DNA from 2 places in the Streptomyces sp. NBC_00414 genome. Region 1 is predicted to be linked to the other one. Evidence: riboswitches for the same ligand, from Rfam matches in the RefSeq annotation. Region 1 holds a riboswitch; the other holds the start of a gene.

Region 1 (7,098 bases):
ACATGGCTCTGGACGAAGAGTGTGCAGCGCTCGGGATCGAGCCCGGCGGCCAGCAGCTGGGCGGCGGCGAGCCGGGTGTTCGCGCGCAGGTCCGCGGGGTCCTGCGGAAGGGTGATCGCATGCAGGTCCACGACCATGTAGAAGGCGTCGTGGGACTCCTGCAGGGCCACCCACTGGCGGACGGCGCCGAGGTAGTTGCCGAGGTGGAACGAGCCTGCGGTGGGCTGGATTCCAGAAAGCACACGGGGACGATCAGAGGCCATGCTCACCATTCTCTCAGGTGCCGGGGCCCACTCCGGAACTGGTCGGAAACAGGTGGGAACCGATCCGTCTCCGGCGGTGTAACAAGAGATCGTGCCGCCGCGACCGGGGCGTGCCCGTACGGCCGCGGCCGGAGCGGGCCCGTACGAACACCGCGCTCGGTTCGGGCCAACGGCCGCCCTCCGTCGTCGCCGATGAGACGAGGAACACAGTCGGCACCCTGCGGATACGCCGCGCGGCGGCCCGGCATGGGCCGGGGCCGCCGCGGGAGTCACGACAGGAGCTGAGCGAGTTGCGAGACGGCCGGGGCCGGAACGCCCGGGGCCGGGACGGGCGGGATCTCAGCCGAGGTCGATCTCCGGGTACAGCGGGAAGCCGGTCAGGAGGTCGGTCGCGCGGTGGGAGATCTCGTCCGCGATCTTCGGGTCGAGGACGTGCTGCGCCTTGGAGGGGGCGCCCTTCTTGGTGGTGCCCGGTTCCGTGGTGGTGAGGACGCGGTCGATCAGGCCCGCGATCTCGTCCATCTCGGTGGCACCGAGACCCCGGGTGGTCAGCGCGGGCGTGCCGATCCGGATGCCCGAGGTGTACCAGGCGCCGTTGGGGTCGGCGGGGATCGCGTTGCGGTTGGTGACGATGCCCGAGTCGAGCAGGGCCGACTCGGCCTGGCGGCCGGTGAGGCCGTAGGAGGAGGCGACGTCGATGAGGTTGAGGTGGTTGTCCGTGCCGCCGGTGACCAGCGTGGCGCCGCGCCGCATCAGGCCCTCGGCGAGGGCGCGGGCGTTGTCGACGACGGCCTGGGCGTAGTCGCGGAACTCGGGGCGGCGTGCCTCGGCGAGTGCGACCGCCTTGGCGGCCATGACGTGCGGAAGGGGGCCGCCGAGGACCATCGGGCAGCCGCGGTCGACCTGGTCGGCGAGCGACGAGTCGCACAGGACCATGCCGCCGCGCGGGCCGCGCAGCGACTTGTGGGTGGTCGTGGTGACGATCTGGGCGTGCGGCACCGGGTCGAAGTCCCCGGTGAGGACCTTGCCGGCGACGAGGCCGGCGAAGTGGGCCATGTCGACCATGAGCGTGGCGCCGACCTCGTCGGCGATCTCCCGCATGATCCGGAAGTTCACGAGACGGGGGTACGCGGAGTAGCCGGCGACGATGATCATCGGCTTGAACTCGCGGGCCGAGACACGCAGGGCCTCGTAGTCGATGAGGCCGGTCGTGGGGTCGGTGCCGTAGGAGCGCTGGTCGAACATCTTGCCGGAGATGTTCGGGCGGAAGCCGTGGGTGAGGTGGCCGCCGGCGTCCAGGGACATGCCGAGCATGCGCTGGTTGCCGAAGGCCTGGCGCAGCTCGGCCCAGTCGGCCTCGGAGAGGTCGTTGACGTTGCGGACGCCGGCCTTCTCCAGGGCGGGGGCCTCGACGCGCTGGGCGAGGACGGCCCAGAAGGCGACGAGGTTGGCGTCGATGCCGGAGTGCGGCTGGGCGTAGGCGTGCTCGGCGCCGAAGAGCTCGCGGGCGTGCTCGGCGGCGAGGGCCTCGACGGTGTCCACGTTGCGGCAGCCGGCGTAGAAGCGGCGGCCGATGGTGCCTTCCGCGTACTTGTCGCTGAACCAGTTGCCCATCGCGAGGAGGGTGGCCGGGGAGGCGTAGTTCTCGGAGGCGATCAGCTTGAGCATCTCGCGCTGGTCGGCGACCTCCTGCCCGATGGCGTCGGCGATCCGTGGTTCGACGGCACGGATCACTTCGAGGGCGCTGCGAAAGGCGGTGGATTCGGTGGAAAGGGGCTCTGGCATGACGGCCTCCGGACGTGGCGTTCGGCGTTCACGGTTCGGCCCAGGCGCACGGCACACAGTTCCCGGGCCGCTCCCCGATGGTCGATCCCATCCCAGCGCGCCAGTCACGGCCCGTGGATCAGCGTACCGGGAGCGCCCGGAGGAGGGGCTCCGCCGTCCACCATGCGAGCGACGGCAGAGCCCGGTCGTGACCGGGCCCTGCCGTGGGCCAGAACTCGTGGGCCAGAACTCGTGGGTCGGAGGATCGTGGGTCGGAGGTCGCGGGTCAGAGGATGACGTGCGGCAGGAAGCGCGCGTACTCGTCGGTGATCAGGCCGGACGACTCGCGGATGCCGAGGCCCGCCGACTCGTGTCCGACGACCCAGGCGCCGAGGACGACCCGGTTGCCGTCGAAGGACGGCAGGGGCGCCAGCTCCTGGTAGCAGCAGGCCTCTTCACGGACGACGGGACCGGCACCCGGCTCGTGGACCGTGACGCCGGCGCCCTCGCGGCCGAGAAGGGGCTTGGCCACGTACCCGCCGGTGGTGGCCAGTTCGCGTGGGCCGTCGAGGTAGGCCGGGAGGAGGTTCGGGTGGTCCGGGTACAGCTCCCAGAGGATCGCGAGGAGGGCCTTGTTGCTGAGCAGCATCTTCCAGGCGGGCTCGATCCACATCGTCGTACCGGTACCGCCGCCGTTGTCGAGGGTGGCGAGGACGTGCGGGGCGAAGCGGTCGGTGGTGAGCCACTCCCAGGGATAGAGCTTGAAGCAGCTGCGTATGAAGCGGAGTTGCTTGTCGACGAAGCGCCCGGAGAGGCGGTCCCAGCCGATCTCCTCCATCGCGATCCAGGCGGTGTCGAGGCCGGCCTGCTCCGCCGTCTCCTTCAGATACCCGACCGTCATGAGGTCCTCGCCGAGTTCGTCGGCGGCGGAGTGCGCGAAGTAGAGGGGGCTGCCCGGCGGGAGGAGAGCGGCCTGCTTCCGCCAGGCTTCGACGAGCCGTTCGTGGAGGGAGTTCCACTGGTCGGCGCCGGGGAAGCGTTCCTCCATCCAGAACCACTGGGGGCTCGCGGCCTCGACGAGCGAGGTGGGGGTGTCGGCGTTGTACTCCAGGAGCTTCGCCGGGCCCGTCCCGTCGTAGCGGAGGTCGAAACGGCCGTACAGGGACGGGAGTTCGGCGCGGCGGCGCCAGGCCTCGGTGACCGTCTCCGCCACCCGCGGGTCGGTGATCCCGAGGTCGGCGAGGCGGTCCTCGGCGACGATGTGCTCGGCCGCGGCCAGGCACATCGTGTGGAGTTCCTCGACGACCTCCTCCAGCGCCTCGACCTCGGGCAGGGAGAAGACGTAGTGGGCGGACTCGTCCCAGTACGGGCGCAGGGAGTCGTCCGGGTAGCGGGTGAGGGGGTAGATGAGGCCCTGGTCCTCGACGGTCTGCTGCCAGCCGGGGCGGGGTTCGATGGTGCGGCGTTCCACAGTCGCGCGTCCGTAGATCCGTGGGTACGTTCCGGTCAGCCGCCGCCGCTGCCCGAGTCCGAGCAGCCGAAGCCGTCCCGGTCGACGGCCTCGCTGCGGCTGAAGGTGCCGTCCTCGGCGCGGCCGGCGGTGACGTCGGCGTCGTAGTACCAGTCGGCGTCGTAGGCGTTACTCCCGCCGGTGCCGCCCGTCCCGCGCTTCTTGCCCGACGACGAGGAACCGGAGCCCGACGCGCAGTGCCTGTCGGCGACGATCTTGTAGCTGCCCGAGTAGTCGTAGCTGTCGCGGTCCACACAGCGGCGGTCGGGGTCGGACCCGCACGAGGTGAGGGCGGTCGCGAGGATGCCCATTCCACCCAGTACGACCGTGCTGGACCGTAGTCTTCTGCGCTGCTCCGCCATGTCTCTCCCCCGTCCGGCCCGTTCCGCGGGCCCGTATGTCTGACATGGTCAGCGTAAAGATCGCGTGGCCCGGTTGTACAAGCGGCTCCCCGAACTCTCCTTCCCCTACAGTCGCTTTGTGCTCTTTGGAATGCTGTGCGCCCTTGGTGCGTCGGTGTGCTTCGGGACCGCGACGGTGTTGCAGGCGATCGCCGCGCGGGCGGCCGGGCCGGGCGCGGAGTCCTCGGGCGCCGAATCCTCGGGTCCCTCCGGTGTGGACGCGGCCCTGTTTCTGCGGGCCGTGCGCGAGTGGCGGTATCTCGCCGGGCTCGCGCTCGACGGGGCCGGGTTCGTCCTGCAGATCGTGGCCCTGCGGTCGCTGCCGATCTACACGGTGGGGGCTGCGCTCGCCGCGAGTCTCGCGGTGACGGCGGTGGTGGCGGCCTGGCTCCTCGACGCGCGGCTGAGCAGGATCGAACGGGGCGCGGTCGCGGTGGTGTGCGCGGGGCTCGCCATGCTCGGGTTCACGTCCGGCGCGGAAGGCGACGAGACCGGTCCGACGGCGCTCGGGTACGCGATGCTGGGCACCGCCTTCGCCGTACTGCTCGTCGGGGCGCCGGCCGGGCGGCTGCCCGGGCGGGGGCGGGCGCTCGCCCTCGGGCTGGGCGCCGGGTTCGGGTTCGGCGTGGTGGAGGTGTCGGTCCGGCTCATCGACGACCTCAGTCCCTCGACGCTGTTCACCAACCCGGCGGCGTACGCGCTGCTGCTGGGCGGAGGCGCCGCGTTCCTCCTGCTCACCTCGGCGCTCCAGCGCGGTTCGGTGACGACGGCCACGGCGGGGCTGGTCGTCGGCGAGACCGTCGGGCCGGCCCTGGTGGGCGTGGTCTGGCTGGGCGACCGCACCCGCGAGGGCCTGGCCTGGGCGGCCGTGCTCGGCTTCGCCGTGGCGGTGGCGGGCGCGCTGGCGCTGGCGCGCTTCGGGGAGGCTCCGGCGGACGCCGCGAAGCCGGGGCCGAAGCCGGGGCCCGACCACCGCCCCACGGCCCCACCGGGCTAAGGAAGTGCCCCGCACAGTGCCTCCAGCGCTCCTGGCCAGCCGCTGTCCGAGGGGGTTCCGTAGCCGACGACCAGGGCGTCCACCGGAGGGGGCGCGGCGGCCGGGTGGCGGTAGCTGGTGAGGCCGTGGACGGCCAGGCCGTGCCAGGCAGCCGCGCGGACCACGGACTGCTCTGTGCCGGGCGGGAGCCGCAGCACCGCGTGGAAACCGGCCGCGATACCGGTGGCCGTGACCGACGGGGCGCGGGCCGCCAGGGCCTCGACGAGCTGGTCGCGGCGGCGCCGGTACCGGAGACGGGAGGCGCGCACATGACGGTCGTACGCGCCCGAGGTGATGAACTCGGCCAGTGTCAGCTGGTCCAGGACCCCGCACGACCAGTCCGCGCCGCCCTTCGCCGCCATGACCTCGGGTGCCAGGTCCGGCGGCAGGACCAGCCAGCCGAGGCGCAGGCCGGGGGCGAGGGACTTGCTGGCGGTGCCGAAGTACACCACGCGGTCCGGGTCGAGGCCCTGGAGCGCGCCCACGGGCTGCCGGTCGTAACGGAACTCCCCGTCGTAGTCGTCCTCCAGGATCAGCCCGCCCGTGCGTCGCGCCCAGTCGACGACGGCGGCGCGGCGGTCGGGGCGCAGCGGCACGCCCATCGGGAACTGGTGGGCGGGCGTCAGCAGCACTCCGCCCGGGGTGCCGCCCGCGTGAGCGTCACGGTCCGCCAAGTCGTCGGTCCGGGTGCCCAGTTCGTCGATCGGCAGCGGTACGGACCCCAGCCCAGCCCGTTCGATCAGGCCCCAGTGCACGTCGAGCCCGTACGACTCCACCGCGAGCGTCCGGGCGCCCCGCCGCCGCAGCACCTCCCCGAGCAGCATCAGCCCGTGGACGAAACCGGAGCAGATGAGGAGGTGTTCGGGGTCGGCGCGCACACCGCGGGCCCGGGCGAGGTAGCCCGCGAGGGCGGTGCGCAGTTCGACCCGGCCGCGCGGATCCCCGTATCCGAGGGCGTCGTTCGGTGCCGCGGTGAGGGCGCGGCGGGATGCCTTGAGCCACTCGGCGCGCGGGAAGGAGGCGAGGTCCGGGGTGCCGGGGACGAGGTCGTACGCGGGGCCCCGGGACGAGCGGGGCCGGCGCGCGGCCGAGGCCGGGACCGCCGGTACCGTCCGCTGCGCCACACGGGTGCCCGAGCCCTGGCGGGCGGTGAGCCAGCCCTCGGCGACGAGGTCGGCGTACGCGTCGGCGACCGTGTTGCGGGCGATGCCGAGGTCGGTGGCGAGGGACCGTGACGACGGCAGCCGGGTGCCCGGTGCGAGCCGCCCGCAGCGTACCGCCTCCCGCAGCGCGTCCGTGAGGCCTCTGCGCAGGCCGGAGCCGGTACGCGCCACGTCGACATGCAGATCCACTCCGAAAGTGGCCCATGATTCAGCCATGGAAATGGACCATACCCCTGGGCTGCTTCGCTCGTAGGGTCGACATCATGACGACGACGCAGACCCCCACCACGGCCACCGACACGACCACGACCACGACCACCGAGGAGGGCGCCGCGAAGGACGGCTCGTACGCCCCCGAGGAGGCTCCCCGGCTCCAGTGGGCCAAGTTCGCCCCCGAGGTCTACAAGGCCATGGTCGGGCTGGACGCGGCTGCCCGGCGGGGCGTCGACCCGGTGCTGCTGGAACTGGTGAAGATCCGCACCTCGCAGCTCAACCACTGCGCGTTCTGCCTCGACATGCACACGAAGGACGCGATCGCGGCGGGCGAGAGCGTGGAGCGGATCGTGCAGCTCAGCGCGTGGGAGGAGTCGCGGCACTTCTACACGGAGAAGGAACTGGCGGCGCTGGCGCTGACCGAGGCGGTGACGGTCCTGACGGACGGCTTCGTCCCGGACGAGGTGTTCGAGACCGCCGCCCGGCACTTCGACGAGACCGGACTGTCCCAGCTGATCGCGTCGATCACGGTGATCAACGCGTGGAACCGCTTCGGCGTGACCTGCCGCCTCACGCCGGGCCACTACACGGCAGGACAGTACAAGTGACAGCAGTGACGGATACGAAGGCCGCGGCTTTTCGTGCGTTGCACCACGGGCGCCCGCCCGGTGATCCGCTGGTCCTTCCCGGTCCGTGGGACGCCGCCAGTGCCCGTGTGTTCGTGGACGCCGGCTTCCCCGCCCTCGCC
Region 2 (7,098 bases), 2.8 Mb from region 1:
GGGCCGCAGGTGACCAACGACGGGAGGGCGGGACCGAAATCACCGGGCAACCGGGAAAAGAAGAACCGCAGCAAAGAACACCGTGGCCGCGCCGACCAGAAACCCCCACACCAGCCGCCGCCGCAACCCCCGATAAACCTCCTCGTACTCACCCCGCAACTGAACCCCCCGCCGCTCCGTCCGCTCCCAAGAGGCCCGCGCCAACCCCACGTACACCCCCACGAACCTCTCCTCCACCTCCGCCCGCTGCCCCTCGGTGAGCCACCCGAACTGCCGAGTGAACCGCGCGGCCTCAAGCCGCCCGTCACCAAGCGTGGCCTCGATCAGAAGATGCCCCTCCACCTCATTGATCAGCGCACCCGCATCGACCGGCCGGCCATCCATCGCGGTCACCGCAGAACCCTCTGCGCCGCACCGATTTCCGGATGGTGCACATCGAAGGCCGGGGATTCGGAACGGATCCGCGGCAGCACGACGAAGTTGTGCCGCGGCGGCGGGCAGGAAGTCGCCCACTCCAGCGAACGCCCGTACCCCCACGGGTCGTCGACCTCGACCTTCTCCCCGTACTTGGCCGTCTTCCAGATGTTGTAGAAGAACGGCAGCAGCGACAACCCGAGGACGAACGAGAAAATACTGGAGAGAGTGTTGAGGAACGTGAGCCCTTCCACCGCCAGATAGTCGGGAATCCGGCGTTGCATTCCGTTCGTGCCCAGCCAGTGCTGGACGAGGAAGGTCCCGTGGAAGCCGATGAACAGCGTCCAGAAGGTGATCTTGCCGAGGCGTTCGTCGAGCATCTTGCCGGTGAACTTCGGCCACCAGAAGTGGAAGCCGGAGAACATCGCGAACACGACCGTGCCGAACACCACGTAATGGAAGTGCGCCACCACGAAGTACGAGTCCGACACGTGGAAGTCCATCGGCGGCGACGCCAGAATGACACCGGTCAGACCACCGAACACGAACGTGATCAGAAACCCGGTGGCCCACAGCATCGGCGTCTCGAAGGACAGAGAACCCCGCCACATGGTGCCGATCCAGTTGAAGAACTTCACCCCCGTCGGCACGGCGATGAGGAACGTCATGAAGGAGAAGAACGGCAGCAGCACACCGCCGGTGACGTACATGTGGTGCGCCCACACCGTCACGGACAGACCCGCGATGGCGATGGTCGCGCCGATCAGGCCCATGTAGCCGAACATCGGCTTGCGGGAGAAGACCGGGATGACCTCGCTGATGATGCCGAAGAACGGCAACGCGATGATGTACACCTCCGGATGCCCGAAGAACCAGAACAAGTGCTGCCACAGCAACGCCCCACCGTTCGAGGCATCGAAGATATGAGCCCCGAACTTCCGATCCGCCTCCAGCGCGAACAGCGCGGCGGCGAGCACGGGGAAGGCCAGCAGCACCAGGACCGCGGTGAGCAGCACGTTCCACACGAAGATCGGCATACGGAACATCGTCATGCCGGGCGCGCGCATGCAGATGATGGTGGTGATGAAGTTGACCGCGCCGAGGATCGTGCCGAAGCCGGAGAAGGCCAGACCCATGATCCACATGTCGGCGCCGATGCCCGGCGAGCGGACCGCGTCGGACAGCGGGCTGTAGGCGAACCAGCCGAAGTCGGCCGCGCCCTGCGGGGTGAGGAAGCCACCGACCGCGATCAGCGAGCCGAACAGGTACAGCCAGTAGGCGAACATGTTCAGCCGCGGGAACGCCACGTCGGGCGCGCCGATCTGCAGCGGCATGATCCAGTTGGCGAACCCCGCGAACAACGGGGTGGCGAACATCAGCAGCATGATCGTGCCGTGCATCGTGAACGTTTGGTTGAACTGCTCGTTCGACATGATCTGCGTGCCGGGACGGGCCAGCTCGGCGCGCATCAGCAGCGCCATGACGCCGCCGACGCAGAAGAACGCGAACGACGTGACCAGGTACATCGTGCCGATCGTCTTGTGGTCAGTGGTGGTCAGCCAGCGGACGGCGGCGAACCCGGGGCGGCGGCCCGTACGTGAGGGCGCGGGCGCCGCGATGACAGTGTTGCTCTCCATGCCCCGCCTGTGTCCGAGAGCCGCCCCGACGTCACACTTGGGCGAAGCGACAAGGATCACCGGAACAGGTGTGACGATCGAGGACCTGCCGGACACGTAAGGGACATGAGCAACGACGAGATCTTCGCCGCTGCCTATCGCGAGCACTACTGGGCGGTCAGCCGCTATGTTGCGCGGCGACTGGACGGCCGGACGAGCGAAGTCGAGGAAGTGGTGGCGGAGGTCTTCACCGTCGCCTGGCGGCGCCGGTCCGACCTGCCCGCGACCCCTCTTCCCTGGCTGTACGGCGTGGCACGCAACTGCCTCTCGAACGCGGTACGCGGCTATGGGCGCCGCCGGCGGCTGATGGACCGGCTCGGGAACGACGAGACCGCGCACGGCAGACAGATCGTGGACAGCCCCGACTCCGAGCCGCCCGCCGCCTGGGTGCACGACGCGCTGGCCCGGCTCTCCCCCTCCGACCAGGAGATACTGCGGCTCACCGCCTGGGAGGAACTCGGCGTCGACGAGGTCGCCGTGGCCCTGGGCTGCGGCAGCCGGGCCGCGGCGATGCGGCTGCACCGTGCCCGCCGTCGCCTCAGAGCCGAGATCGACCGCATGCGGATCACAGTGCCCCTCGGCGTCGAGACCCAGAAGGAGCAGGGCCATGGCTGACGAACTCGAACTGCTGCGCCGCGCCAACCCGGTGCCCTCCGGTGACCCCCGCTTCGGCGAAGGCCCGCTGGGGCGCGAGGCCGAGAGCCACCTCGACCACCTCCTGGCGGGCGCGGGCGCGGGCGCGGGCGCGGGCGTGGGCGGCGAGCGCCGACCGCCGCGCAGCCGTACGCGCTTCGTCTGGGCGCTCGCGGCGAGCGCGGCGGTGGCCGTGACCGCCGCCGCACTCCTCGTCGCGGGTCCGAGCACCACCCCCGCCGTGGCCGCGCCCCGCCCGCTGGTGGTCCGGGCCGACTCCACCCCCGTACCCCTGGACCGGATGGTCGAGCGTGCCGAGCGGGATGCGGCGGACGGGTCGCCCGGGCTGCGCAAGGGCACGCATGTGCAGTCGTGGAGCGTGGGCATGTCGGAGGACGAGCCGCCGATCACACTCCCCGTGGAACGCGTCATGCGCTGGAACGCGGACGACAGCCACACGGAACTGGTCGTCGCCACCGACCCGCGCCACCCCGGCCGGCCGGTCCTGTCCGAGGCGGACGGCGGTCCGCGCCTCGTCGACGACGGGCACGTCATCAGCGAGCAGACCTTCCCGCCGAGCTGGAGCGACGCCCCGCCCCAGGCGCCGCCTCCGCGCGACGCCACGCGGCTGCGCGCCTATCTGCGGGAGGCGCAGCACAGCGACACCCCGCTGACCACGAGCGAGTTGCTGGACGCGGCAGGTGTCCTGCTCGACACCTGGACCCTCGGCGCCCGGGAGAACGCGGCGCTCGCCCGGCTGCTGGCGGACGCGAAAGGGCTGCGGCCGGTCGGCCAGGTGACCGACCGCCTCGGCCGGCCCGGTCAGGCGTACGTGTACGACGGCACCGGTTACCGCCGGATGCTGGTCATGGACCCGGCCACCGGTGCCGTCCTCGGCCTGGAGGCCACCGCCGCCGCCGACGAGCCCGAGTACGGCGTCGAGGCGGGCGACGTCATGGACTACAGCGCGTGGATCCGCTGACGCTCGCCCCCCGATCAGCTTGATCAGGCGCCGGTCTGCCGGGTGGCCGCCTCGACGGTCTGCGCCAGCAGCGTGGCGATCGTCATCGGACCGACCCCACCGGGTACGGGAGTGATCAGCGAGGCCCGCTCACGGGCGCCGTCGAAGTCGACGTCACCGACGTTGCCCGCGTTGTAACCGGCGTCGACGACGACCGCGCCCGGCTTGATGTCCTCCCCGCGGATCAGCCGGGGCCGGCCCACCGCCGCCACCACGATGTCCGCCTCCCGCACGACCGACGACAGGTCCGCGGTACGCGAGTGGCAGTACGTCACCGTGGCGTCGCGGCCGAGCAGCAGCATGCCCACCGGCTTGCCGAGGATCGCGCTGCGGCCCACCACGACGGCCCGCCTGCCCGCCGGGTCGACGTCGTACGCGTCGAGGAGCCGCATGATCCCGCCCGGGGTGCAGGAGGCGAAGCCGGGGAGTCCGAAGCTCATCGCGGAGAAGGACGCCAGGGTCACCCCGTCGACGTCCTTCTCCGGGGCGATCGCCTCGAAAGCCGCCCGCTCGTCGATGTGGTGCCCCATCGGGTGCTGGAGCAGGATGCCGTGCACGGTGGGGTCGGCGGACAGCCCGGAGAGCGTGCCGATCAGTTCGGCCGTCGTCGTCGCGGCGGGCAGGCTCACGTGCCGTGAGGCGATCCCGGCCTTGCGGGAACGGTTCTGCTTCATGCGTACGTAGGTGACGGAGGCGGGGTCCTCGCCCACCAGTACGGTGGCGAGGCAGGGCGCCACCCCGGTGCGTCCGGTGAGGTCGGCGGCGCGCTGCGCCGTCTCCTCGACGATCCGCCGGGCGAGACCGGTGCCGTCCATGAGTGTGGCCTGGGACATGTGCCGCTCCTGAGCGTCGTGGAGGATGCCCAGGCGCGCGGCTCAGACGGTTTCGTCGGGCCGCTCCCCGGTGGTGGTCCACCTCAGCGCCAGTCACGGCCTGCGGCCACTTTACGCTCCGCTGGGGGTGTCGTATTTGTTGTGCGGGTCGGTGGGGGTTGGCCGCGCAGTTCCTCGCGCCCCTGAAGGTGGGGGCCGTTGGGGGGCGGTCGCGCAGTTCCTCGCGCCCCTGTGGGTGTGGGTCGGTGGGGGCTGACCGCGTAGTTCCTCGCGCTCCTTGTGGGGTGTGTCCTTGCGGTGGGGCGCGGGTTTCAGGCTTCGGTCTCCGGGACTGTCGTCGGGTCGGTGCCTGTCAGGAAGGCGGTTGCCTGGGCCTCGACGCGGACCGCCCCGATCGCGCCCGCCCAGCGTGCCACCTCGGTGGCGAGGGCCGTGGCGGCCGGCTCGTCACCCGCGTCGCGGGCCAGGACGGACAGCAGCATCTGCTGGGAGAGGGTGCCGGGGACGTTCCCCGCGCGGGCGCCGAGGGCGGTCGCCCGGGTCCAGCGCTCGCGCGCCCGGTCGTGGTCGAGGTTGTCGTGGTCGTGGTCGCCGAGGTGGCGCAGTGCCTCGCGGGCCAGCAGGTCGTCGGCCGACTCCCCGGCGCGCAGGGCGAGTTCGTAGTGCGCGGGCGCCTCGTCCCGCTCGGCGAACAGGTTGTCGACGATCAGCCCCAGATACATCCGCGCCCAGCCCCGGCGCGTGTCGTCGGCGGCCCGCTCGCACAACTCCTCGGCACGCCTGCGCAGTGCCGCCAGCTCGGCGGGATCCTTGCCCGCCGGACCGAACCGGAACGTCCCGTCGCCGAGCAGCAGCCGGAAGTACACGTGCCGCAGCCGTACGAAGTCCAGGTCCCAGCGCCCGACCGGTTCGGTGAGTCCGTCAACCGCCCTGTCCGCGGCGGCGATCCGGGCGCCCGCGGTGTCCGTACCGCCGAACCAGTCGTGTTCCAGGGCGATCTGGGCACCGGCGAGCGCGAGCGCCGCCCGGTCGCGCGGCTCGGTCGTGACGGTGGCGTCGAGGAGGCATAACGCGCGCTGCCACCGTCCGGCCCGGGCGAGTTCACGCGCCGCTGCGGCGACCTCGTCCACCGGGAGGACGGCGTGGGTCGTACTCGTCTCTGTCATGGCGAGGAAGGTAGTAATCAGAAAAACTATCCACAAGAAAACTATTGCCCGACTTCAGGACGTCGGGCCACTTACGTCTCCGGGCGTCGGAAGAGGATCACCGTCGAGGACGCGCTGCCCGCAGTGCCGTCCGAAGAGCCGATCCGAGAAGACAAGTGGACACTCGCCTGCCCGCTCCACGATCCGGTCGGGGCCGCAGGGGGCGCGGGGACCGGAACGGAGCCCGACCCGGGCTCAGCCGGGCCGAGAAGGTCCAGGTCAGACGGGATGTGATCTGGACCTTGGGCATCACCTCTCACACCGCTTCCTGTTCTCCGGTGCCACTCTTCCGCGCGCTTCCTCGTGTCACTCTTCGGCGTCCCACGCCTGGAGCACGGTCTGATCGACGATCTTGCCGTCGCGCAGCGACATCATCGAGTTCGCGAGCACTCTGGTGCCGTCCGGGTACAGACAGGACTCCTGGAAGGCGACGTGATCTCCCTGGACCACGCACTGATCCAGCTTGTGCGTCATGTCGCGGCCGTAGACGTCGTCGAGCATCCTGCCGATCTGCTCGCGGCCGTGCATGACCATCGGGTGGCTCGGCTGCGTGTCGCGGTCGACCACGCGCAGCTCCGCGTCGTTCGCGTACAGCGACAGCAGTGCCGTCGCGTCCTGGCCTTCGATGCCCCGGCGCAACGCTTCGGTGTCGAAGCCGGGGCCTGCCGCGGTGCCCATGATGGACCTCCTTGTGGACCACTGGCGAAGGCCGCGGCCCGCGGTGCGGAGCGGGCCGCAGAGGGCCTCCTCACAGCCTCCTCCGGCACGGGAACCTCGGCAAGCGCAGCCGTACCGATGCGCCTCCCGGGTGAGGGGCCGGGCGCGGCCGTGTCTGCAGGCAGCTTGTCACCGTTGCTGAAAGCATGATCTCAACACGACGTATTGTCGCCGCCGTTGGCCTCGCCATCAGCGTCACGGGTTTTGCCGTACCGTCCGCGGGCGCCGCCACGGTCCCCGAGACGGGAAAACTGGACCCGATCGCGGAGCTCGACTCGATCGCCGTGAGCGACCTTCCCGTCGAGCACCGGAACAAGATTCCGAAGATCTCCGACGGGATCCAGAACCTCAACCAGCTGAACGGCCTCTACCAGCTGGAGCAGCTGCACCAGGTGACCGACCTGGCGGCCCCCGTCACCGGACTGCTCCCGGCGATCGAGTACTGAGCCGTCGAGTAGTCGAGTAGTCGAGTACCGGACGAAACCGTGGGCGTGTGCCTCGTACAGAGGCACACGCCCACGTCGTCAGCAGATGCTCTGTGTGCTGTTGACCAGGGTGTTGTTGCGGAACGTCGTGTTGACGCCGCAGGGGCTCTCCCT

The links. Region 1 has a riboswitch for ZMP and ZTP ahead of OHS59_RS17970 (glycine hydroxymethyltransferase). Riboswitches for the same ligand answer to the same signal wherever they lie in the genome.
Region 2: linked by a shared signal. The riboswitch ahead of OHS59_RS06035 (bifunctional 5,10-methylenetetrahydrofolate dehydrogenase/5,10-methenyltetrahydrofolate cyclohydrolase) and the one ahead of OHS59_RS17970 (glycine hydroxymethyltransferase) in region 1 are both predicted to bind ZMP and ZTP.

What each region holds. Positions count from the first base shown of each region.
Region 1 is NZ_CP107935.1:4,182,212-4,189,309, forward strand. It holds gene trpS (tryptophan--tRNA ligase) at 1-263, opposite strand, end outside; gene OHS59_RS17970 (glycine hydroxymethyltransferase) at 603-2,048, opposite strand; ZMP/ZTP riboswitch at 2,080-2,166, opposite strand; gene OHS59_RS17975 (glutathionylspermidine synthase family protein) at 2,314-3,498, opposite strand; gene OHS59_RS17980 (hypothetical protein) at 3,534-3,899, opposite strand; gene OHS59_RS17985 (hypothetical protein) at 4,030-4,935, shown strand; gene pdxR (MocR-like pyridoxine biosynthesis transcription factor PdxR) at 4,932-6,353, opposite strand; gene OHS59_RS17995 (carboxymuconolactone decarboxylase family protein) at 6,401-6,958, shown strand; gene OHS59_RS18000 (isocitrate lyase/PEP mutase family protein) at 6,955-7,098, shown strand, end outside.
Region 2 is NZ_CP107935.1:1,362,768-1,369,865, reverse strand. It holds gene OHS59_RS06055 (hypothetical protein) at 40-384, opposite strand; gene ctaD (aa3-type cytochrome oxidase subunit I) at 390-2,051, opposite strand; gene OHS59_RS06045 (RNA polymerase sigma factor) at 2,157-2,705, shown strand; gene OHS59_RS06040 (CU044_5270 family protein) at 2,698-3,705, shown strand; gene OHS59_RS06035 (bifunctional 5,10-methylenetetrahydrofolate dehydrogenase/5,10-methenyltetrahydrofolate cyclohydrolase) at 3,729-4,577, opposite strand; ZMP/ZTP riboswitch at 4,598-4,684, opposite strand; gene OHS59_RS06030 (hypothetical protein) at 4,889-5,743, opposite strand; gene OHS59_RS06025 (nuclear transport factor 2 family protein) at 6,089-6,460, opposite strand; gene OHS59_RS06020 (hypothetical protein) at 6,646-6,945, shown strand; gene OHS59_RS06015 (right-handed parallel beta-helix repeat-containing protein) at 7,024-7,098, opposite strand, start outside.